DNA from 3 places in the Rhizobium sp. USDA 4016 genome. Region 2 is predicted to be linked to each of the others. Evidence: predicted binding sites of a transcription regulator. Region 2 holds the regulator's gene; each other region holds the start of a gene.

Region 1 (7,792 bases), 370 kb from region 2:
GGCGATCAACAAGCTCTTGGCGTAAGGCCAAACGGAGGCGAAATGGCAGATGCGGCGGTGGACCAGCGGGGTTCGAAATCCGGCTTCGGTCCGGCGGTCAGGCCATTTTCCGCCTTCGAACGCCTTGTGGCGTGGCGTTATCTGCGCGCGCGCCGCAAGGAAGCCTTCATCTCGGTCATCGCCGGCTTTTCCTTCGTCGGCATCATGCTGGGCGTTGCGACGCTGATCATCGTCATGGCGGTCATGAACGGTTTCCGCACCGAGCTGATCTCGCGCATTCTTGGCATCAACGGCCATATGATCGTGCAGCCGGTGGACGGACCTTTTACCGACTATGCGGCATTGACCGACAGGTTCGCGGCGGTGCCCGGCATCAGGATGGCGCTGCCGTTGGTCGAGGGGCAGACGCTGGCGTCGGGCCAGGCCGGTGCTGGAACCGGCGCACTGGTGCGCGGCATCCGCGCCGAAGACCTGACCAAGCTCAAGACGGTTTCCGACAATATCAAGTCCGGAGACCTCGTCGGATTTGCTTCGGGGCAGGGCGTTCTCGTCGGTTCGCGCATGGCGGAGCAGCTCGGTCTGCAGGCAGGCGACACCATCACGCTGATTTCACCGGAAGGTGACGTGACGCCGATGGGCATCAATCCGCGCGTCAAATCCTACACGGTCTCCGGCATCTTCGAGATCGGCATGTCGGAATATGACGCGGCGATTATCTATATGCCGCTTGAGGAGGCGCAGCTCTATTTCAATGCCGAGGGCCTCGTTCAGTCGATCGAGCTCTTCGCCAACAATCCCGACGATATCGACAATCTCCGCCCCAAGGTGGAGGAAGCGGCAGGCCGTCAGATCGCCATCACCGATTGGCGCCAGCGCAACCAGACCTTCTTCTCCGCCCTGCAAGTGGAGCGCAATGTGATGTTCATGATCCTGACGCTGATCGTTCTGGTCGCGGCGCTGAACATCATCTCCGGCCTGATCATGCTGGTGAAGGACAAGGGCAGCGATATCGCGATCCTGCGCACCATGGGCGCGACGTCCGGCGCCATCATGCGCATCTTCTTCATGACCGGTGCTGCGATCGGCATCGTCGGCACTATTGCTGGCGTGCTGCTCGGCGTCGTCGTCTGCATCAACATCGAGTCGATCCGCCAGTTCTTCTCCTGGGTCACGGGCACCGTGCTCTTCAATCCGCAACTCTATTTCCTGAGCCAGCTGCCGGCCGAGATGAGTCTCGGCGAGACGGTCTCTGTCGTCGTCATGGCGCTGGCGCTCTCCTTTCTCGCGACCATTTTCCCCGCCTGGCGGGCCTCGCGGCTCGATCCGGTGCAGGCGCTCCGCTACGAATAAGGAATGCTGATTTCAATGAAACGGAACGTCGTTCTCAAGCTTTCCGGCGTCGAGCGTCACTATGGCCAGGGCGATACCGTGCTCACCATTCTGAAGGGCGCCAATTTTACCCTCCACAGCGGCGAGATCGTCGCCCTGGTCGCTCCTTCGGGCACCGGCAAATCGACGCTGCTGCATGTCGCGGGCCTGCTGGAGCATCCGGACGGCGGCGAAGTCATCGTCAACGGTCAAGTTTGTGAAGGGCTGACCGACGAGAAGCGCACGGCGATCCGCCGCAGCGAGATTGGCTTCGTCTACCAGTTCCACCATCTCCTCCCGGAGTTTTCGGCCCTCGAGAATATCATGATGCCGCAGATGATTGCCGGTCTGCCGCGAAAGGAGGCGGGCGAACGCGCAAAGCAGCTGCTCGACTATATGCGCATCGGCCACCGCGCCAGCCATCGTCCCGGCGAGCTTTCGGGCGGCGAGCAGCAGCGGGTCGCGATTGCGCGCGCGGTTGCCAATGCGCCGACCGTGCTTCTCGCCGACGAGCCGACCGGGAACCTCGATCCCGAGACTGCGAGCTACGTGTTCGATGCGCTGGAGGCGCTCGTCCGCCAGTCCGGTCTTGCAGCGCTGATCGCCACTCATAACCACGAACTCGCCGGCCGCATGGACCGTCGCGTGACCCTCAGCGACGGTAAGGTTGTCGAGTTCTGATTAGGGGCGGATGAGGCCGCCTCGGTAGTCCAGCTCGTAGGCTCTCCGCTCTGCAACGATGATCATTTCCCGTCCGCTGAAGTGATCGCAATCGCCGGTGCTGTGGTCGGCATAAAAGCCGAAGGCATGCTCGAATTCCATGCCGCCCAGGAAGCGACTGTATTCGGCATACATCGTCGAAAGCGCGGCTTTGATGACGGCGCCTGCCTTCTCCCCATCGATCAGCGTCGGCTCGACAATGCGGCCGAAATAGTTCATCACCCAGACGGGCTCGCCGCCCAGCCACACGACTTCTTGTCCGGCGAAATCCGTTCCGCCAAAATAGCTGTCGAGATAGCGCCATTCTCCGCGCTCGTAGCCGATGTCGTGCGATCCGCTGCGGCAGGGGTCCAGCTTTCTCCCGCCGCCGACATAGGTATTTGCCTTCGCTTCGACGATGAAGCCGTTCAATGCAGCAAGATTCATGGCTCTCGGTCTCCCGCGCTGAAGCTCTCCCAAAAACGTATGCCTGTAAAGAACAAAAAGAGAACTGGCGACTATTGGCCGCAGATCGATTGACCGGTTTCGTCGCTCCACTGCTCGATGGTGATCACGCGCGGCGCGGCTTTCACGTCCTTTCCGTTCTTCTGCAACTTGCCGGTCAGCGCATTGTAGTCGCATGAACCGCCGGCATTGGGATCGAGCGTGTCGTAGTGATTGTGGGTGTAACCGGCGACAACGAATTGCTTGTTGCGGTAGGCAAGCGTCAGCGTCAGATCCCAGCGCTCGCGGCCGATCGCGCTGTTTTGGGAATGGACTGCAATGGAGGATTTGCCGGCAGCCTTGATCGTGGGCTCTTGGCCGAAAACGCCGTCTGCATCCGTGCTGCCCCAGATCTTACTGGGCGCGCTTGCCGAAAGCCTGAGCAGTTCGTGGTCGGCGTCGCGCAGATAGATGTAGATGCCGATCTGCTCTTTTCTCTCCGCATCGGCCGGTGCGACGAGGATAGCTAGATCCAGCTTGCCGTCGCCGTTCCAGTCTCCCGTCGCGCCATCGACGATGGCGCCAGGGTTTATGTCCGCAGCCGACGTCGCCGTTGCGACGAGAATGGCGATGAATGCAATGACAACCCTCATAATTCTCCTCCGGTCCGCCGTTAACTATGCGCAAATGATTCCTGTTGACAACAGAACAATAGCAGAACAAATTGGAAACATAACGAGTAAAGGAGAGCCAGATGACTGACATGATCCGTGATATCGCAGCATTCACCTCCATTGCAATGTTCGTTGCCAGCTTTTCGTTGATCCTCATGGCACTGTAAGTTTTCAGGGGACCGCATCGCTTTCATGCGGTCCGCACAAGGGACTGCTTCTGGACATCGCTGTCATCAACGCCGACAATGCAAACCGATTCATTCGGGCGATTGGAAGGGTATGAAATGGCGGATGCGCAGAGCGGCTTCGTCGGCGGTACGCCGGGTTTCGTGCATCTGCGTGTCCACTCGGCTTATTCGCTCCTTGAAGGGGCGCTGCCGCTGAAGAAGATCCTTTACAAGGCATCGGGCGATAGCCAGCCGGCGATCGCCATCACAGACACCAACAATCTGTTCGTCGCTCTCGAATTTTCGCAAAAGGCGATGGAAGAGGGGCTACAGCCGATCATCGGCTGCCAGCTGTCGATCGATATGGACGGCCTGGAGACAGAAAGGCGCGGCGGTCAGCAGGCGCTGGCCAAGCTGCCCTCGATCGTCGTGCTTGCCGCGACCGCGGAAGGCTACGAGCGGCTCGTCGATCTCGTCAGCCGCGCTTATCTCGGCGGCGACGACAACCAGGCGGTCCATATCAGGGCATCCTGGCTGGAAGAGGCCGGAACCGAAGGGCTGATCGCGCTGACGGGTGCGCTTGGCGGTCCCGTCGATGGGGCACTGAAGCAGGGCCATGCCGCGCAGGCGCAAACCCGGCTGCTTGCCCTGAAGCGCCTCTTCCCAGACCGGCTCTATGTCGAATTGCAGCGCCACGGAACCTATGACAAGCGCCATGAGCAGAAGGTCGTGGGGCTTGCGTATGAGCACGATCTGCCGTTGGTGGCGACCAACGAGGCCTTCTTCCCGACGCGCGACGATTATGATGCCCATGATGCGCTGATGGCCGTTGCCCATAACGCCATCGTCTCGGACGACAGCCGCTTCCGCCTGACGCCGGACCACTATTTGAAGAGCCGCGCGGAGATGGCGAAACTCTTTGCCGATCTGCCGGAAGCGCTGCAAAACACGGTCGAGATCGCCCGCCGCTGCTCCTTCGTACTGAAGACCCGCAAGCCCATCCTGCCGCGCTTTACCGGCGCCACCGACGATCCCGAGGAGGCGGAACGCGCCGAAGCGCTGGAGCTCCGCCGGCAGGCGGAGGAGGGCCTCGACATGCGCCTTTCGACGCTCGGCATGTCGCCCGGCTATGAGGAGAAGGATTACCGCGAACGGCTGGAATTCGAACTCAGCGTCATCGAGCGCATGCGGTTTCCGGGCTACTTCCTGATCGTTGCGGACTTCATCAAATGGGCAAAGCAGCATGATATCCCTGTTGGCCCCGGCCGCGGTTCCGGTGCAGGCTCGCTCGTCGCCTATGCGCTGACGATCACCGACGTCGACCCGTTGCGCTTTTCGCTGCTCTTCGAACGCTTCCTCAATCCGGAACGCGTCTCGATGCCCGACTTCGACATCGACTTCTGCCAGGACCGCCGCGAAGAGGTGATCCGCTACGTGCAGCAGAAATACGGCCGCGCACAGGTGGCGCAGATCATCACCTTCGGTTCGCTGCAGGCGCGCGCTGCCCTCCGCGACGTCGGCCGTGTGCTGGAAATGCCTTACGGCCAGGTCGACAAGATCTGCAAGCTGGTGCCGAACAATCCGGCCAATCCGACGCCGCTCTCCAAGGCGATCGAGGAGGAGCCGAAGCTTCAGGAGGAGGCAGCGAAGGAGCCCGTGGTGGCGCGCCTGCTCGATATCGCCCAGAAGATCGAGGGCCTTTACCGCCACGCCTCGACGCACGCCGCCGGCATCGTCATCGGCGACCGGCCGCTCTCGAAGCTGGTTCCGATGTATCGCGACCCGCGCTCCGATATGCCGGTCACCCAGTTCAACATGAAGTGGGTCGAGCAGGCCGGCCTCGTAAAGTTCGACTTCCTCGGCCTGAAAACGCTGACGGTACTGAAAGTTGCGGTCGATTTCGTAGCCAAACGCGGCATCAAGGTGGACCTCGCCGCGATCCCGCTCGATGACAAGAAAACCTACGAGATGCTCTCTCGCGGCGAAACGGTCGGCGTGTTCCAGGTGGAAAGTGCTGGCATGCGCAAGGCGCTGATCGGCATGAAGCCGGACTGCATCGAGGACATCATCGCCCTCGTCGCCCTTTATCGCCCGGGCCCGATGGAAAACATCCCGACCTACAATGCCCGCAAGCATGGGGAAGAAGAGGTCGAGTCGATCCATCCGATGATCGATCACCTGCTCAAGGAGACACAGGGCGTCATCGTCTATCAGGAACAGGTGATGCAGATCGCCCAGGTCCTGTCCGGCTATTCGCTCGGCGAAGCCGATCTTCTGCGCCGCGCCATGGGCAAGAAGATCAAGGCGGAAATGGACCAGCAGCGCGAACGCTTCGTCGACGGTGCCATCAGCAACGGCGTGTCGAAGCCGCAAGCCGACAACATCTTCGAGCTGCTGGCAAAGTTCGCAAACTACGGCTTCAACAAGTCGCACGCCGCCGCCTACGCTATCGTCTCTTATCAGACGGCCTATATGAAAGCGCATTACCCGGTCGAGTTCCTGGCCGCGTCGATGACGCTCGATATGTCGAACACCGATAAGGTCAACGATTTCCGGCAGGATGCCAAGCGCCTCGGCATCGAGGTCATCGCACCCTCGGTTCAAAGCTCGTTCCGCCAATTTGAAACCGGCGACAACCGTATTTATTACGCATTGGCGGCGCTGAAGGGCGTTGGTGAAAATGCCGTCGATCACATTGTCGAGGTGCGCGGCGACGAGCCTTTTGCCAGCATCGAGGATTTCTGCCTGCGCATCGATCCGCGCCAGGTCAACCGGCGCGTGCTGGAAAGCCTGATCTATGCCGGCGCCTTCGATTGCTTCGGCCAGGATCGCGCAGAGCTCGCAGCCGGCCTTGATCGCATTCTGGGCTATGCCCAGCGCGCGCAGGAAAATAAGCTGAGCGGCCAGTCGGATATCTTCGGCGGCGCGCTGTCGTCCGGACCGGAGAAAATCGCGCTGCCGCCGTTTTCGCCGTGGCTCGCTTCCGAGCGGCTGCTCAAGGAGTTCCAGGTGTTGGGCTTCTACCTGACGGCGCACCCGCTCGACAGCTACAACAACATCCTGCAGAAGATGCGGGTCCAGACCTTTGCGGAATTCTCCTCCGCCGTGAAGCAGGGCGCAACCAATGCCCGGCTTGCCGGGACTGTCATTTCGAAGCAGGAGCGCAAGACGCGCACCGGCAACAAGATGGGCATCATCGTCTTTTCGGATTCGTCCGGACAGTTCGAAGCTGTGCTGTTCTCCGAAATGCTGAACCAGTACCGCGACGTGCTGGAACCCGGGAAGTCCTTTGTGCTAACCGCCACCGGCGAGGAGCGGCCCGAAGGCGTCGGTCTGCGCTTGCAGACGATCCAGTCGCTCGAGGAAAAGTCGCTGCAGATGCAGAAGTCGCTGCGCGTTTATGTCCGCGATTCTGGTCCTCTGCGCGCCGTTGCGGCGCACCTGAACGCCAAGGGCGACGGCCTCGTTTCCTTCATCGTCATCAAGGAGGACGGCAAGCGCGAGGTCGAGGTCGAACTGCCGCAAAAATACCGCATCACACCGGAAATTGCCGCTGCCTTGCGCGCCGCCCCCGGCATCGTCGATGTCGAGCTTGTCTAGGTCATGAACTGCCTGAACCAGAATCAGGGAACGCCCCGTTCCTGAAGAAAGGCTTGGGTGATCTGCTCCGCTAGCCGTGCCATCTCGCCGGCGGCAATCTGCAGCACGCCATGCTCGGCCATGAGCGCGTGGTACTGTTGCTCTTCGAGGGGTACGCCCGCAGGCAGAGGAACCACATGGAAATGGAGGTGGCTGTTGGCTTGCTGGCTGCCGAGTGAAAGAACGTAGATTCTTTCAGCCTCGAATGCTTTTTTCAGCGCCCGAGACAAGAGGTGTACATGCCCTTGCAATCGCAGGTATTCTTCGGTCGAGAGATCCTGAGCCAAGTCTTCGCGGTGTTTCTTTGGGGAAACCAAACAGTATCCGGGCAGCGTTGGATACTTACTGAGAAAGATGATCGTCTCCTCATCCTCGAAAATGCGATGATGGAAGAACGCAGGATCTCCGCTCACCAGCCCGCAGATAAAACAGGGCCTTGTCGCTATATCGCGCAAGTAGGCTTCGAGATTGAACGGCTGGCGTTTGCCCATGCTGAACATCATCAGGACCATGCGCATAAATCAAGATTTCTTGCGCTGCCTTTTCAATTTTCAAGCGAAGGTTGTTTTGAGCGCCTTCGCCGCATCCTGCGTGTGGTCTCTGCGGTCAATGAAGTTGCGTGCCCGAGGGATTGGGTCATGCAGATACTGATCGGGACCCAGCATCTTGCGTTGATTTAGCTCGGCCGTGCTGAGCGGATCGAAATCGACACCCTCGATCGCGCAGCCCCACCCAAGATTATGAGATGCCCACCCCTTCCGATGGTGTTCCAGAAGCCGTTCGCGCCCGGAATAACCGTGA
Region 2 (7,792 bases):
GGTATAGGCTGCCTTGTGCGCGGTGTTGACGGCGTCGAGCGTTTCGGTCAGCGATCCGATCTGGTTGACCTTCACGAGGATCGAGTTGGCGACACCCATGCGGATGCCGTCGCGCAGGCGCTCCGAGTTGGTGACGAAAAGATCGTCGCCCACCAGCTGCACCTTCTTGCCTGCGAGGTCCGTCAGGGCCTTCCAGCCGTCCCAATCGTCTTCAGCCATGCCGTCCTCGATCGAGATGATAGGGTACTTGCCGGCGAGATCGGCGAGGTATTCAGCCATGGCGCCCGATTCAAGCGTGCGGCCCTCTCCTTCGAGAACATACTTGCCGTCCTTGAAGAACTCCGTCGAAGCGCAATCGAGACCGAGGCAGATGTCATCGCCCGGCTTGTAGCCGGCTTTCTCGATCGACTTCATGATGAAATCGAGCGCTTCGGGCGCGCTCTTCAGGCCCGGCGCGAATCCGCCCTCGTCGCCGACATTGGTGTTGTGCCCCTGGGCCGAAAGCTCCTTCTTGAGGACGTGGAAGACTTCCGAGCCCATGCGAACCGCTTCGCGGATCGAATCGGCGCCGACCGGCATGATCATGAATTCCTGGAAGTCGATCGGATTGTCGGCATGCGCGCCGCCGTTGATGATGTTCATCATCGGAACCGGCAGCAGATGCGCGCTCGCGCCCCCAACGTAGCGATAGAGCGGCAGGCCGGCAGCCTGGGCGGCAGCCTTGGCGACGGCGAGCGATACGCCGAGGATGGCATTGGCGCCGAGGCGGGACTTGTTCGCCGTGCCGTCCAGTTCGATCATGATGTTGTCGATCTGGATCTGGTTCTCGGCATCGATGCCGCCGATCGCGTCGAAGATTTCCGTGTTGGCAGCCTCGACGGCCTTTTCAACACCCTTGCCGAGATAGCGCTTGCCGCCGTCGCGAACTTCGACGGCCTCATGCGCACCGGTCGAGGCGCCGGACGGCACAGCCGCACGGCCCATACTGCCGTCTTCGAGATAGACATCGACTTCAACGGTCGGATTGCCACGGCTGTCGAGAATCTCGCGGGCGATAATGTCGGTAATTGCAGTCATGATCTCTTCCTGCTCGGTGGGTGATAAATCGTTCGAAGCCTGTTTAATCGAAGGCACGCAAATTACAATGCCACACCGACGACACACGGCATGGCATGGCCTATAGCCCGAATATGTCAGGCTTTTGAAGAAGCCGCTCGCACCCCATCGATCCCTGCCGAGAGCTTGCTCAGGCGTTTCGGAACCTCAGGTTTTGAAATGACCCCCGTCACTTTCGATCTGGTTGTAAATTTATCGGTCAGTAACCAATCAATATTATGATTAATACTCATTGAGGAAATACTGCCCCGCTCTCCGGCAAGTAGTATTGCATGATGCGTTTCCTCGTGCGGTCCAAATCCGCCTGATATACGGACCTTCACGATTTCAGGTCCCCTCGGAAATTCCAGAATAATTTCAAACGAACAGCATTCTGTTCGCTATTCAATTCATGGGGCGCAGGATGAAACTCAATATTGCACGCAGCCTTGCTATCTTCGCGATGGTCGTCGCCGCGGGATTGATCGCTTCGATCGGCATACAGAATTATGCCTTCAATAAGCTGCGGGTGAACGGCGAGATGTACAAGCAAATCATCTACGGCAAGGATCTCGTCGCCGATATCCTGCCGCCGCCCCTCTACCTCGTTGAGTCTTACATGCTTGCGCTCGAAGCGGTGCAGCGCCCCGACGTTGCCAAGAAGAACGTCGAGCGCATCGAACATGTCCTGAAACCCGCCTACGAGGACCGCCGCAAATATTGGCTGGCGACCGCGCTCAGCTCGGACCTTAAGCAGAAGCTCTTGAACGATGTCCTTGTCAAAGGCGACGTGTTCTGGAAGGTGATGCAAGAGGAACTCGCGCCGGCCATTGTCAAGAATGACTCCGCAGTCATTCCGGCGTCCTTCGAAAAGCTTGCGACGAATTTCCATATCCATGAAAACGCCGTCAACGAACTCGTCGATATGGCGAACACCTTCCTGGCGTCCGCTGAAAAGGACGCCGCCGAACAGACACGCATCCTTTCGGCTATCACGCTCGCGGCTGCCGCAGTCTCGCTTTGCCTGCTTCTTGGCGGCCTTTACGTCTTCCGCCGCCGCGCCATCGTGCCGCTCTCGGCGATGCGCGACTATATGGCGATCCTTGCTGGCGGCGACTATTCGAAGGATGTGCCCTTCAGCCGCCGGGCCGACGAGATCGGGGAGATGGCGCGCGCCGTCACCGTCTTCCGCGAATCCGCCGAAGAGCGGAACAATATCCGTGCGCGCCAGGATGCCGAATGTCAGGCCCAAGCACAGCGCGATGCGGCGCTTGCCGCTGCCAAGGCAGACGAGGAAGCCGTCCGCGAGGGCGTCATCGCCAGCCTGAGCCGCGGCCTGGAACGGCTCTCCGGCGGCGATCTCACGGTCCAGCTTAGCGAGCCTTTCGACGCAGCCTACGAGAAGCTGCGCGAGCAGTTCAACTCGAGCGTCCGCACGCTTTCTGAGGCAATGAGGGAAATTTCGACCCTGACGAATGTAGTAAGGACCGGCTCCGGCGAAATCGCATCGAGCACAAACGATCTGGCCCGGCGAACAGAGCATCAAGCCGCCTCGCTGGAGCAGGCGGCCTCGGCGCTCGACCAGATCACGGTCACCGTCAAGAACTCGTCGGAACGGGCCATTGAAGCCAACGTGATGATGACGGCGACGAAGGAAAGCGCGAGCTATTCGGCAACCGTCGTGCACGAGGCGGTCGCTGCGATGGAGAAGATCGAGACATCATCTGCGCAGATCGGCGATATCATCAACGTCATCGACGAAATCGCCTTCCAGACCAACTTGCTCGCGCTCAATGCCGGCGTGGAAGCCGCCCGCGCGGGCGAGGCCGGAAAGGGTTTTGCGGTCGTTGCACAGGAAGTGCGCGACCTTGCCGGCCGCTCCGCCAATCTGGCAAAGGAAATCAAGCAGCTGATCGAGACGTCTTCCAGCCAGGTTTCGGCCGGCGTTGCCTTGGTCAACCGCACCGGTGAAGCGCTCAGCAATATCGATCAGCAGGTTCTGAAGGTCACCGCGCTGATCGAGTCGATCGTGCGTTCCTCCACCGAACAAACGACCGCTCTCCTGGAAGTCAACGCCGCCGTCAACACTATGGACAGCGTCACGCAGCAGAACGCGGCGATGGTTGAACACACAAGTGCCGCCTGCCGCGAGCTCGGTGACGAGGCGATACACCTCAATCACCTGCTGGCCCGTTTCCTTCTCGACGACGTAACGGCGTCCGCCGCAACGCGGTCGTACTCAAGCCAAAGGATGGCGCTCGCCGGTTGACGGCGGGCACCTTCCGCCAGTATCAGGCCGCCTTGACGACGGCGTCGAGGGCCAGCAGCTTTTCCAGAAGCCGCGGCATGTCGTTCAAATACACCATGTTGGGGCCGTCGCAGGGGGCATTGTCCGGATCCTGGTGGGTCTCGATGAAGACACCTGCAACTCCGACCGCAACTGCCGCCCGCGCCAGCGTCTCGACGAACTGGCGCTCCCCGCCCGACGTCGTGCCCTGGCCGCCGGGCTGTTGCACGGAATGGGTCGCATCGAAAATGACCGGAGCCCCCATGGCCGCCATGATCGGCAACGAGCGCATGTCCGAGACCAGCGTATTGTAACCGAAGGACGCGCCACGCTCACAAAGCAGAACATTCGAATTGCCGCTCTGATTTAGCTTGGCGAGAACATTCTTCATGTCCCAGGGAGCGAGAAACTGGCCCTTCTTGACGTTGATGACACGGCCGGTCTTCGCGGCTGCGACAAGCAGGTCCGTCTGACGGGAGAGGAAGGCCGGGATCTGCAGAACGTCCACGACCTCGGCGACCAGCGCGCATTGCTCTTCCGAATGGATATCTGTCAGAACCGGAATGCCGAGTTCCTTCTTGAGGTCGGCGAAGACTTCCAAGCCCTTCTCTAGACCGATACCGCGTTTGCTCGACAGCGAAGAGCGGTTCGCCTTGTCGAAGGAGGTCTTGTAGACGAGCCCGATGCCGAGCTTGCCGCAAAGCTCCTTGAGCGTGCCCGCAACCATGAAGGCATGGTCGCGGCTCTCCATTTCGCATGCGCCGGCGATCAGCGACAGCCTGCCACTGTTTGAAAATACGACGCGGCCGGCACCTTCGCCGACTGCGACTTCGGAATTCGTATTGCTCATCGGATCTCCTCGAAGGCGAAGATCGCACCTTGGCCGGGCGCAGGCTTCACCAGGACTCTGTTGTTCTTGCGTGTATAGGGCATCCCGTTATCAGCCAAAAGCGCTTCTGTCACGGCAAGATCGGTGGTGCGGAAAACGATAGCGCTGCCTCTTAGCCCCTTATCCACGGATAACGGCACCGAATCGAAATAAGCCTCCATCCCTTCCGGCGACAGAAGACTGATCCTGGCATTCGCTGCCGCGATCGCCACGCCAAACGGTGTCCGCTCGATTTCCGTCGTAGACACGGCCAACTGAAGGAACGAGCCGAAGGCTTCAGGCTCGGGCGCGCTTAGCACCATCTCCGAGATACCGGTTGCACCGTTCGCATGCTTTTCCAGCGCGCTCCGATCGGCCGGAAAGGCGTTGATGCGCTGGCAGTCAAAGAGGAAGAAATCCGGCACCCGAAGATCGGCGGCAAAGGCAAGCTTGAAAGTGCCTGTCGATTGCGACCCGTCCGGCATCTTGATCAGGCGCGAAAACTCCAACATGGCGCCGCCGCTCTTTCTCGCACGCACGAAATGAGCATGGTCGGCGTCCGCGTCCTCCGTGCTGAATGCGGCCGCAGAGAATCCGTCATTGCCGCACCGGAAACGAAAGGCCTGGTCGCGCGCCACAAAGACGTTTCCGTGCCGCACTGATTCTTCACATTCTTTCGCGCTCGCGACACCAAGCGGCTCGAGATAGGTCTTGTCGGCGAAAAAAACGCAAGCATTCACCGTGCCGAAAGGATGACGGCCCTCGGCGGCAACCGTGAACCCCAATCGTCCCAGCCGCTCCCGCGCGAGATCGATGTTGGTGACCGGTAGAACAAGATGATCCAACGGATGCAGCATGGCGTCAGGTCTCCATTTAATGTGCTGAAGATGTGTGCCGCTATGTGGTCAATGCAAGCTGAAAGCGCTGATCCGGCAAACAAAAGTTTCCAAAAATGAACGCAGTTGAGACGAAGTTTTACGAAAATTTAGGTACTTGCGGAACACATATGGAACATATAGTGTCCGTTCTGGCTTTGTTTCACGAATTTGGGGTTAAACTTCGATGCTGACACGCAAACAACAGGAGCTTCTCCTCTTCATTCATGAGCGTATGAAGGAATCCGGCGTTCCGCCATCGTTCGACGAAATGAAGGATGCGCTGGATCTCGCGTCCAAATCCGGCATCCACCGGCTGATTACCGCTTTGGAAGAGCGCGGTTTCATTCGTCGCCTACCGAATCGCGCCCGCGCGCTTGAAGTGATCAAGCTGCCGGAAGCCTACAGCCCGAGCATCCAGCCCCGCCGCGGCTTTTCGCCGAGCGTCATCGAGGGCAGCCTCGGCAAGCCGCAGCCTGCTGCCGCCGCGCCGAAGCCGGCGAACGAAGACAATACCAGCTCCATTTCGGTTCCCGTCATGGGCCGTATTGCGGCAGGCGTGCCGATCTCGGCGATCCAGAACAACACGCACGACATCAACGTTCCGGCCGATATGCTCGGCTCCGGCGAACACTACGCGCTTGAGGTCAAGGGCGATTCGATGATCGATGCTGGCATCTTCGATGGCGACACGGTCATCATCCGCAACACCAGCACCGCCAATCCCGGCGACATTGTCGTGGCACTGGTCGATGACGAGGAAGCGACGCTGAAGCGGTTCCGACGCAAGGGTGCGTCCATCGCGCTGGAAGCGGCGAACGCCGCCTACGAGACGCGCATCTTTGGACCGGATCGCGTAAAGGTTCAGGGTAAGCTCGTCGGCCTTATCCGCCGCTACCATTGACCGGCAGCGCGTCGCCGGCAAAGGCGACGGCGCGCCACTCATAGGCGTGGCGGCTCTAGGGGCGATCGAGTTTCTCGAAGGCGGTTGTCCAAAGCACGGTTCGACGGCACCGGTTTTCCGCAAGGTTTCATTCGCGAAATGCACTGCGCCGCATCGGCAGGCGCCGAACCGCAGCCTTGCCCGCGTGACGACGATGTCCGCGGCATCGCAAGCCGGGCGTGGCGCCGTTCCGCATCGCATTTCTTGCCTCTTCCTGCTGTTCCGGTGAAAATTTCGCTTTCCCTCCGTCTTTCGCGGGTCGCAGCGCCCTCACGGCTGCGATCGGTCAAAGCCAAAGCGCTGAGCGAAACATTCGTGCCGGACGCAAACCAGATCGCCGCCCCAAGCCCGAAAAAACCGTCGCAAAGCGCAGGCGTGTGCCCTGAGCGGCTCCTTAGCTCGCCATTTGCAGGCCGAAAGCCTCCGCGACATCTGCTGAAGCGGAATGCGCAGCTCGGCCGTTTTCAACTCCGGCATGCACCCAGCCCGCTGACACCCTATGAATACAACCAGAATGCAGCCCTGAGGGCGTTTCAGCAACAATAATCGATTGAAAAAAGTCCAAAAAACTGGATTGCAAAAAGCCGAATTAAATCATTGGCTTCCGCTATGCGCCTCCGGCATCGCAGGAGTGTCTAAAAGTTGATACTGCGATGCACAAAATGGCGCCACGGTAACTTGGCATTGGCGCCGTGATCATATAGCTATCGGAGAGGACGCTTAACCCTATGGCGCTTTTATGGCGCCACCGCCAGTTTGGAGGATCAGCATGACGGATCAAAGCGCAACAATCAAAATCGGCGACAAAACCGCCAATCTTTCCGTGAAAAGCGGAACGATCGGTCCGGATGTCATCGATATTGGTGCACTCTATAAAAACACCGGTTCCTTCACGTACGATCCTGGTTTCACCTCGACCGCTTCCTGTGAATCGAAGATCACCTATATCGACGGCGATGAAGGCATTCTGCTGCATCGCGGCTACCCGATCGAACAGCTTGCCGAACATGGCGACTTCCTGGAAGTCTGCTATCTGCTGCTTTACGGCGAATTGCCGACGGCTGCCCAGAAGAAGGATTTCGACTACCGCGTCACGCATCACACCATGGTGCACGAGCAGATGTCTCGCTTCTTCACCGGCTTCCGCCGCGACGCCCATCCGATGGCCGTCATGTGCGGCTGTGTCGGCGCTCTGTCTGCCTTCTACCACGACTCGACAGACATCACCGATCCGCATCAGCGCATGGTCGCAAGCCTGCGCATGATAGCCAAGATGCCGACTATCGCGGCGATGGCCTACAAGTACTATATCGGCCAGCCGTTCGTTTATCCGAAGAACGATCTCGACTACGCCTCGAACTTCCTGCGCATGTGCTTCGCGGTACCGTGCGAAGAATATGTCGTGAACCCGGTCCTCTCGCGCGCCATGGACCGTATCTTCATCCTGCACGCCGATCACGAGCAGAACGCCTCGACCTCGACGGTTCGCCTCGCCGGCTCTTCGGGTGCCAACCCGTTCGCATGCATCGCGGCCGGCATTGCCTGCCTTTGGGGCCCGGCTCATGGCGGTGCCAACGAGGCGGCGCTCAACATGCTTTCGGAAATCGGCTCGGTCGAGCGCATTCCGGAATATATCGCCCGCGCCAAGGACAAGAATGACCCGTTCCGCCTCATGGGCTTCGGTCACCGTGTCTACAAGAACTACGATCCGCGCGCCAAGATCA
Region 3 (7,792 bases), 2.0 Mb from region 2:
ACGCGCACCGGGCTGGATGCGGATTGGATCGGGAATGATCTGCATCTTCTCGTCCTCTTCCAGAAGGCCGGCTTCCTTCCTCTCGAATTTTTTCCTGATCTCCTCCGCCTGAGCATGCGCCCGCACGACCCCGGCAACCGAATTCTTGTCAGCAATCCCAAGTCCACCGAGCTTCAGGCAAGCTGCCTGCACCACCATCTCCTCGGGACAGGAGGCTCCTTCAAGAAACGAGAAGTTCGTTCTCGCACCAATCTCGAAAAATGCGGGCGTCGTGCTCATGCAAAGAGCCCATGCATGAACCAGCGAGGAGGAAGTTCATGCCCGTAAAAACCTTCGCGATAGATCCAGAAGCGGTGACCGGCATCATCCTCTATGCGGAAATAATCGCGTGCCTCGGCATCCGCGCCATCGATCCACCATTCCATGGCAAGCCGCTCCGGTCCCTCGCTTCTTGCCACGCGATGCTGCATGCGCCGCCAGCGGAAGATTTGCGGCGGACCGTCGGGCACTTCGGCAAGCAGGGCCTCCACTTGCTCCGGCCTGGCAAAAAGCCGCAGGGGACGCTCACTTCTGGAAGGAAAAGGATTTCCATCCTCCGCCTTGCGGCGTGCCTGAACGCCTTCCATGGCGGGAATTGCAATCGCCGCCCGCTCCGGCACATGGCTCTCGCGCAGTTGAAATCTCTGCAGGCAATCCGCGCCGAGGCGGGCTGCGATTTTGTCGATGAACGCCGCAAGCGATGTCTCTTTCTGTCGGCCTCCTTCGAAATCCCCCTGGGTCGCATTGAAGGGATCATGGCGCAGCACATTCAGCCGCAGGATTTCAAAGCCGTAGCCGGCATCGAGATCGTCGTGGATTGCCTGCAGACGCTCGCTGAAAAGCGAAGCGATATGCTTCGGATCCCTGAGAGGCTGTGAGGCGCCGACGGGAATCCTGAAGACCCTGCCGTCGACGCGAAAAAGCACGAGTTCGAATACACGGCCGCCGGCGCCGCGTGCCTCAAGCGAGGCTTTCAGTGATTGGGCGATCTGGCCGGTGACGGCGAGGATATCTTCTTCCGTACCGATCGGCTCGATGAGGCGTCGTTCGGCCGAAAGACTGGCAACGGGCCGCCGCGGGGAAACCGGCTCCTCTTCCACTCCAAGCGCTTGGTCGAGCCTGAGCAGGAGTTGCGCGCCGAAACGGCGGGCCAACGGTGCGCGTGGGGCAGACAGGAGGTCGACGATATATTTGAGGCCGAGCTTCTTCAGTGCCTCGACGGTCCCTTCCTCCAGCCGAAGGGCTGCGACCGGCAGCGGTGCCAGCACATGTTCCATTTGATCGGTTTCGATCACGCCACCATCCCCGAAGCGGGAAACGGCCCAGGAAAGGCCCGGCGACGAAGAGATCGCGCCGCGGACATCGAACCCCATATGGAAGAGCCGGGAAAGGATATCCTTGAGCATGGCCCTTTCGCCGCCAAAGAGATGGGCGCAGCCGGTAATATCCAGAAACAGCCCGTCCTTGCCGTCGAATGCCACCAGCGGCGTATAACGGTCGCACCAATCAGCGATGCCCTCGAGAAGCCGGCGATCGGCCGCCAGATCTTCCTCGATGACATCCAGAAGCGGGTATATGGCACGCGCTTCTGCTACTCCCTGGTTTTTCTTCAGTTTAATCCGTTCCGCCACCTCATCGAGCGCCGTTAGGCGCATGGCATTGTTGAGCCGTCCAGAACAGACGATCGGCGGCGCATCAGGGCGTCCGGCCGAACGCCAGGACAGACCCCACCTCTTGCGGGCGATCCTGTCGGTTGGAAGATGGGGAAAGCTGAGCGACAGAATGCGCTGATTGCTCGCCTGGAGAACGAGTGCGCTCTGGTTGGCTAACGGGGAAAAACCGGCGGTCATGAGGGTTCCACTCCAGAAGAAAGGAGAGGGGAGCCGCGTTGCGGCTCTTCTCCAGGATGAGACGAAAAACCGGATTGCCGATGCCGCCGTCTAGCATCGAACCATCCGGCAGAGGCCGTGCGCTGGCTGGCGCAGGTTCGGCACGGAATCGGAAAAAGGCGCTGCTCGCCTCCTCCTCGCCGCCCTGCCGCAACAGAAAAAGCGGGCGGCCGGAAGCCCTTGCCCGCATGCTCAATCGCCGGCTTTCTGTAAGACCGAATTGGGCCGGATTGCCGCGCACCTCCAGGATCGTGGCTGGGAAGACGCCGCTTTCGACAGCCGTTTCGGCAAGCCACAGCGCCTCTTCCAGCTTGTGTGGCGAGGCCATGAGAAAGCGTTCCGGCTCCAATCCGAAATTCTTGAGGCCAACAGCATAGGGATGCCCTGCTTCCATTGTGCATATTCTGTCACCAATCCAAAAAACCGGCATGCCATCCGCCGCCTCCTGCCGCTGCTGCCAGGCCGCAAGCGCCAGCACGAAACCGCTGGCGCCAGCTGCATCCCGCAGCATCAGAGACCGGACTTCGGTAATGCCGTTAAGCGGTAGACCGCCTTCGAGCGCTTCATCGAGAATTGGAATGTCAAAGGACAGACGCAGCGGCGTTTTTGCTGGTCTCGAATAGGTTTCATCACCAGCCGCAAAAGCTTCTTGTGCCGCCGCCGCAAGCGCCGGTGCCGGTTTGCCTTCGAGTTTCGCAATGGTTTCGCGGAGCGCAAAAAGCTGCTCGCGCGCCACGGCCGTCTGCGCCATGACGTTCACTCCAAAGTCAGATTGTTCCTGTTATGTTCTTATGGATTCCAGAGCTTTCTAAAAGAGTCAACAACCAATTCTTATGAATTTATTCCTGCCTTTGATTCCACACTCGAAAATCCACCGCAAAGGTTCTATATGGGCGCCAAAGGAAGGGAATTTTCATGGCCCGCATAGACCAGAGCGAGGATTGGCGGGACCGCCATGCCCCAACGCTCAGCACATTCGAGTCCCTGGCGATGGAGGCCTATAGCCACTTGCCGGATGAATTTCGCTCGCTCACCGACAATCTCACGATCGAAATCGAAGATTTTCCCGACGACGATGTTTTCGAGGATATGGCGCTGGAAACGCCGTTCGACCTGCTTGGCCTCTTCGAAGGCCGGGGTATTTCCGAGCGATTCACGGTCGAAACCGGCGAGATGCCCAATCGTATCCGCCTCTACCGGCGTCCCATTTTGGATTATTGGGCGGAAAACGATGAAACGCTCGGAGACATCATCACCCACGTCCTCATCCATGAGATCGGTCACCATTTCGGCCTGAGCGATGACGACATGGAGCGGATCGAAGCGAGCGTCGAGGAGGCCGTCGAGCGCTGAGCTATTGCTCGGAGAGCTTCATCTCCGGATGATAATCCTTGCCTTCGACCTCTTTGACGATCGCCTGGCCGGCAATCACCTGGCCGGTCTGAATATTGTAGGTCAGCGACGGTGCACCGTGAAGCGACCAGCCCTTGTTGAGGGCATCGGTTACGCGATGGCAGAACGCGGCGTCGTCCTGGCCGGTCAGAAGGCGATAGAGCTTCATGATAAAGGCTTTCGTTCAATAGTCTGGCGTTCGGCAATCAGGCGGGCTTTATGGACCAGGCTTTCCGCCTGGACAAGATGCAGGCGCTCGATCATCCGGCCGTTTAAAGTGATGACGTTGAGACCTTCGGCCGAAGGATCGGCGAAAGCGGCGATGATTTCTTCCGCCTCCCGGATGGCAGCCTCATCGGGAGCGAAGTGCCGGTTGGCAGCCTCGATCTGCATCGGATGGATCAGCATTTTGCCATCGTAGCCCATGGCCCGGGCATGCGCGCATTCGGCCTCGAAGGCATCTGTTTCCTTGAAATCGTTGAAAACGCTATCGATCGCATCGAGACCATAGGCGCGCACGGCGAGGATGACCTGCATCAGCCACGGAACGAGATAGGTTCGGCCCGGTTGAGGCAGAACGCCGGTCTCCTTGCGCAGATCGTTCAGCCCGACGACGAAGCAATCGAGTCTCGAGCCCAGGGTGCGGCCAGCCTCTGCGATTGCCGCCGCGTTCAGGATACCGCGCGGCGTCTCGATCATCGCCCAGATACGCAAGGTCTCTGGCGCATCGGCATCAGCAAGAAGGTCGCTCACGGCCATGACATCCTGCGGTTCGTCCACCTTCGGCAAAAGCACCGCATCCGGCCGCAGCGCCTGTACGAGCTCCATATCGGCATGGCCGAAACCCGACGAAAGCGCATTGATGCGGATGATCTTTTCCTTGTTCGCAAGTGGCTTGCCCGAAAAGAAGGTTTTCAGGTTTTCGCGCGCCTGCTCCTTCTTCTCCAGCGCCACGGAATCTTCGAGATCGAAAATGACGGCATCGCAACCGAGCGCATGGGTCTTTTCGAGAGCGCGGAGATTGATCGCGGGAACGCTCAGCACCGAGCGGTGCAAACTGAAGGAACGGATGGGCGAATTCTGGCTCATCACGAATGTGTGCCAAGCTTTGTGAAGAGTGACAAGACAACAAAAAGCCATGCTTGACTTGCAGAAATAAAAAACAACGACCACATTCCTTTCGAAGAAAGGTCTAAACTCATGCAGAATATACGCTCCATCTTCCTCATGCTGGCGGGGATCACTGTATTCGTGGCGCTCGCTGCTCTCACCTTTTCGGTGACACTCGCCGTTGGCGGTATCCTGACCGTGCTCATGGCCGGCCGCGCGCTTTCGATGAAGATGAAGCCGGCGCCCGTCCGCGCCAAGGCTGAGCCAAAGCGCGAAATGCGCATCTGGAACGACGGCCGCGGCACGATCATCGATCTCTAAACGCGTCCCAAGATTCTCCTTCATTTTTACGGCGTTTTGCTCTATTGCCGGAGCAATCGTTGAAAAACGGCATACAAAGGCAGGTTTCCATGGAAAAGTTCGTGAAGCTCACGGGCGTTGCAGCACCCCTCCCGGTCGTCAATATCGACACGGACATGATCATTCCCAAGGATTACCTGAAGACCATCAAGCGCACCGGCCTCGGCAAAGGCCTCTTCGCGGAAGCCCGCTACAACGAAGACGGCACGCCGAACCCGGATTTCGTGCTCAACAAACCGGCATATCAGAATGCCAAGATTCTCGTTGCCGGCGATAATTTCGGCTGCGGTTCCTCGCGCGAGCATGCCCCGTGGGCGCTTCTCGATTTCGGCATCCGCTGCGTCATCTCCACAAGCTTCGCGGACATCTTCTACAACAACTGTTTCAAGAACGGCATTCTCCCGATCAGGGTCAGCCAGGAAGACCTCGACAAACTGATGGACGACGCTTCGCGCGGTTCCAACGCCATCCTGACGGTTGATCTCGAAAACCTGGAAATCACCGGCCCGGACGGTGGTTCGATCAAGTTTGACCTCGACGAATTCAAGCGCCACTGCCTGCTGAACGGTCTCGACGATATCGGCCTGACGCTGGAAAAGGCCTCTGCGATCGACAAGTTCGAAAAGTCAAACGCCGCATCGCGTCCCTGGGCAGCTTAATCGCCCAAACACGGCATGCGATCAAGCCGGGCTTCAACCCGGCTTATACATTTGAGGCCGGAACATCGTAATGATGTTCCGGCCTCGTTTGTCATTGGGGTGGTTGCAACATCCCAATGGCGTTGCGCAAAGCGGTTGGGCCTCCCGGCCTGAACTTTCGTTCGCAAAAAAGCAGAACCCTTTGCGCATTTCGAGGCTTCGTCGAACCGTTGAGAGAGCTTTGCGCTCGCGTATAAGGGAGACCAGCCTCATGACTTATACTAACCGTTTTGTCGGCATCGACATATCGAAATCATCTTTTGACATCTGCCTTCTGCCCGATGAGCAGTATGCGACCTTTGCCAACACGGCTGCGGGCACTGCCGAAATGATCGCCTTCCTTGCGGCTTTCGACGATATCAAGCGCCTGGTTCTGGAGCCGACCGGTGGCTATGAGCGTCGTGTCGTGAAAGCGCTGCAGGCAGCGGGCCTGCCTGTCGCGCGTGTCAACGCCAAGCAAATCAGGCAGTTCGCTCGCGCCGGCGGTCAGCTTTCCAAGACCGACAAGATCGACGCCTTCGTTCTGGCCGACTATGGACGGCGCATGGAAACACGCCTGCTTTGCCAGCCCAGCGTCGAGCAAGCCGAGCTGACCGATCTGGTGTCACGCTACAAGCAATTGTCGCACATGATCGTCCAGGAGAAGAACCGCCGGGAAAAGCTGAACGACCGGACGAGGGATTGGATCGAGCAGACGCTGCAGTTCTTGCTCAGCCAACGGCAGGCCGTGGTGGACGCCATGACGGCCTGTCTTGCATCGGACCCAGAATTGTCAGCCAAAGCCGACGTGCTGATGTCGCTGAAGGGCATCGGCCTGCGCACGGCATGCTTTCTTCTCGCAGGTCTGCCCGAACTGGGGCTGATGGAGAAGGGGCAGATCGCCAAGCTGGTTGGCGTCGCGCCACTCAACCGAGACAGTGGCCTGATGCGAGGCAAGCGCATGATCGCGGGAGGAAGGCAACCAGTTCGAGACGCGCTGTACATCGCCGCTCTGCCAGCCATTCGCTTCGATCCCGCCATGAAGGCCTTTTATACAAATCTCCGAAACAGGGGCAAACCCGCCAAGCTCGCTATTGTCGCCGTCATGCGAAAGATGATCATCACCTTGAACGCAAGGATGCGAGAATACCGCGCAGCGTCCCTTGACGCCTAACACCGTTGCTTTTTCTTTGCTTCCAAGCCGGGATGCACATCGCCATCGTGAGGCAGCAAACCGTACCGATTCAGCCGTTCTGTTCCTTGAAATGGCGTCCGGCGGGGTCTAAGAAGCCGCAGCTTGTTTTTCCGCGGAGGGTTTCATGACAGCGCGCAATCTTTTCCTGCTGCCGGGCGACGGCATCGGTCCCGAGGCAATGGACGAGGTCCGCAAGATCATTGCTTACATGAACGAGGCGATGAACGCCGGCTTCGTCATCGATGAAGGCCTTGTCGGCGGCAGTGCCTACGATGCGCATGGCGCGGCCATCTCCGAAGACGACATGAAAAAGGCGCTGGCGGCAGATGCCGTTCTCTTTGGTGCAGTCGGCGGTCCGAAATGGGACAGCGTGCCTTATGAAGTGCGCCCGGAAGCGGGCCTTCTGCGCCTGCGCAAGGACCTGGAACTCTTCGCAAACCTGCGCCCGGCAATCTGCTATCCGGCGCTTGCCTCCGCCTCCTCCCTGAAGCCGGAACTTGTCGAAGGTCTCGACATTCTCATCATCCGCGAACTGACGGGCGGCGTCTATTTCGGCGAGCCGAAGGAGATTATCGATCTTGGCAACGGCCAGAAACGCGGCATCGATACGCAGGTCTACGACACTTACGAAATCGAACGCATCGCCGGCGTCGCCTTCGAAATGGCCCGAACCCGTCAAAACCGTGTCTGCTCCATGGAAAAGCGCAACGTCATGAAGTCCGGCGTGCTCTGGAACCAGGTCGTGACCGAGACGCACAAGGCAAAATATTCCGACGTCCAGCTGGAGCATATGCTGGCCGATGCCGGCGGCATGCAGCTGGTACGTCAGCCCAAACAGTTCGATGTCATCGTCACCGACAACCTCTTCGGCGACATGCTTTCCGACGTCGCGGCGATGCTGACCGGCTCGCTTGGCATGCTGCCGTCTGCTTCTCTCGGTGCGCCGGATGGCAAGACAGGCAAACGCAAAGCGCTCTACGAACCGGTCCACGGCTCCGCTCCCGACATCGCCGGCAAGGGCATCGCCAACCCGATTGCGATGATCGCCTCCTTCGCCATGTGCCTGCGTTATTCCTTCAACCTCGTGAAGGAAGCCGACAATCTTGAGAAGGCGATCGCCAACGTTCTCG

What was found. The regulator LexA, encoded in region 2, represses DNA repair genes until DNA is damaged. The targets are predictions, from matches to a motif close to TGTTCNNNNTGTGTTCNG.
Region 1: dnaE (DNA polymerase III subunit alpha) is a predicted target of LexA. The motif match lies at 3,227-3,244, and genes of this name have one in related genera.
Region 3: ACZ9DP_RS36005 (ImuA family protein) is a predicted target of LexA. The motif match lies at 2,702-2,719, and genes of this name have one in related genera.

Annotation. Positions count from the first base shown of each region.
Region 1 covers NZ_JBWCCY010000004.1:2,417,720-2,425,511, reverse strand. The annotation lists gene proS (proline--tRNA ligase) at 1-25, shown strand, start outside; gene ACZ9DP_RS27450 (lipoprotein-releasing ABC transporter permease subunit) at 43-1,350, shown strand; gene ACZ9DP_RS27445 (ABC transporter ATP-binding protein) at 1,366-2,049, shown strand; gene ACZ9DP_RS27440 (DUF5680 domain-containing protein) at 2,050-2,514, opposite strand; gene ACZ9DP_RS27435 (hypothetical protein) at 2,586-3,164, opposite strand; gene dnaE (DNA polymerase III subunit alpha) at 3,470-6,952, shown strand; gene ACZ9DP_RS27425 (HIT family protein) at 6,976-7,482, opposite strand; gene ACZ9DP_RS27420 (hypothetical protein) at 7,543-7,792, opposite strand, start outside.
Region 2 covers NZ_JBWCCY010000004.1:2,045,458-2,053,249, forward strand. The annotation lists gene eno (phosphopyruvate hydratase) at 1-1,077, opposite strand, end outside; gene ACZ9DP_RS25360 (hypothetical protein) at 1,194-1,439, opposite strand; gene ACZ9DP_RS25365 (methyl-accepting chemotaxis protein) at 1,520-3,364, shown strand; gene kdsA (3-deoxy-8-phosphooctulonate synthase) at 3,387-4,232, opposite strand; gene ACZ9DP_RS25375 (VOC family protein) at 4,229-5,107, opposite strand; gene lexA (transcriptional repressor LexA) at 5,313-6,029, shown strand; gene gltA (citrate synthase) at 6,838-7,792, shown strand, end outside.
Region 3 covers NZ_JBWCCY010000004.1:4,082,936-4,090,727, reverse strand. The annotation lists gene ACZ9DP_RS36015 (error-prone DNA polymerase) at 1-279, opposite strand, end outside; gene ACZ9DP_RS36010 (Y-family DNA polymerase) at 276-1,724, opposite strand; gene ACZ9DP_RS36005 (ImuA family protein) at 1,735-2,679, opposite strand; gene ACZ9DP_RS36000 (metallopeptidase family protein) at 2,844-3,281, shown strand; gene ACZ9DP_RS35995 (DUF1737 domain-containing protein) at 3,283-3,489, opposite strand; gene ACZ9DP_RS35990 (HpcH/HpaI aldolase/citrate lyase family protein) at 3,486-4,409, opposite strand; gene ACZ9DP_RS35985 (hypothetical protein) at 4,521-4,751, shown strand; gene leuD (3-isopropylmalate dehydratase small subunit) at 4,841-5,449, shown strand; gene ACZ9DP_RS35975 (IS110 family RNA-guided transposase) at 5,700-6,641, shown strand; gene leuB (3-isopropylmalate dehydrogenase) at 6,787-7,792, shown strand, end outside.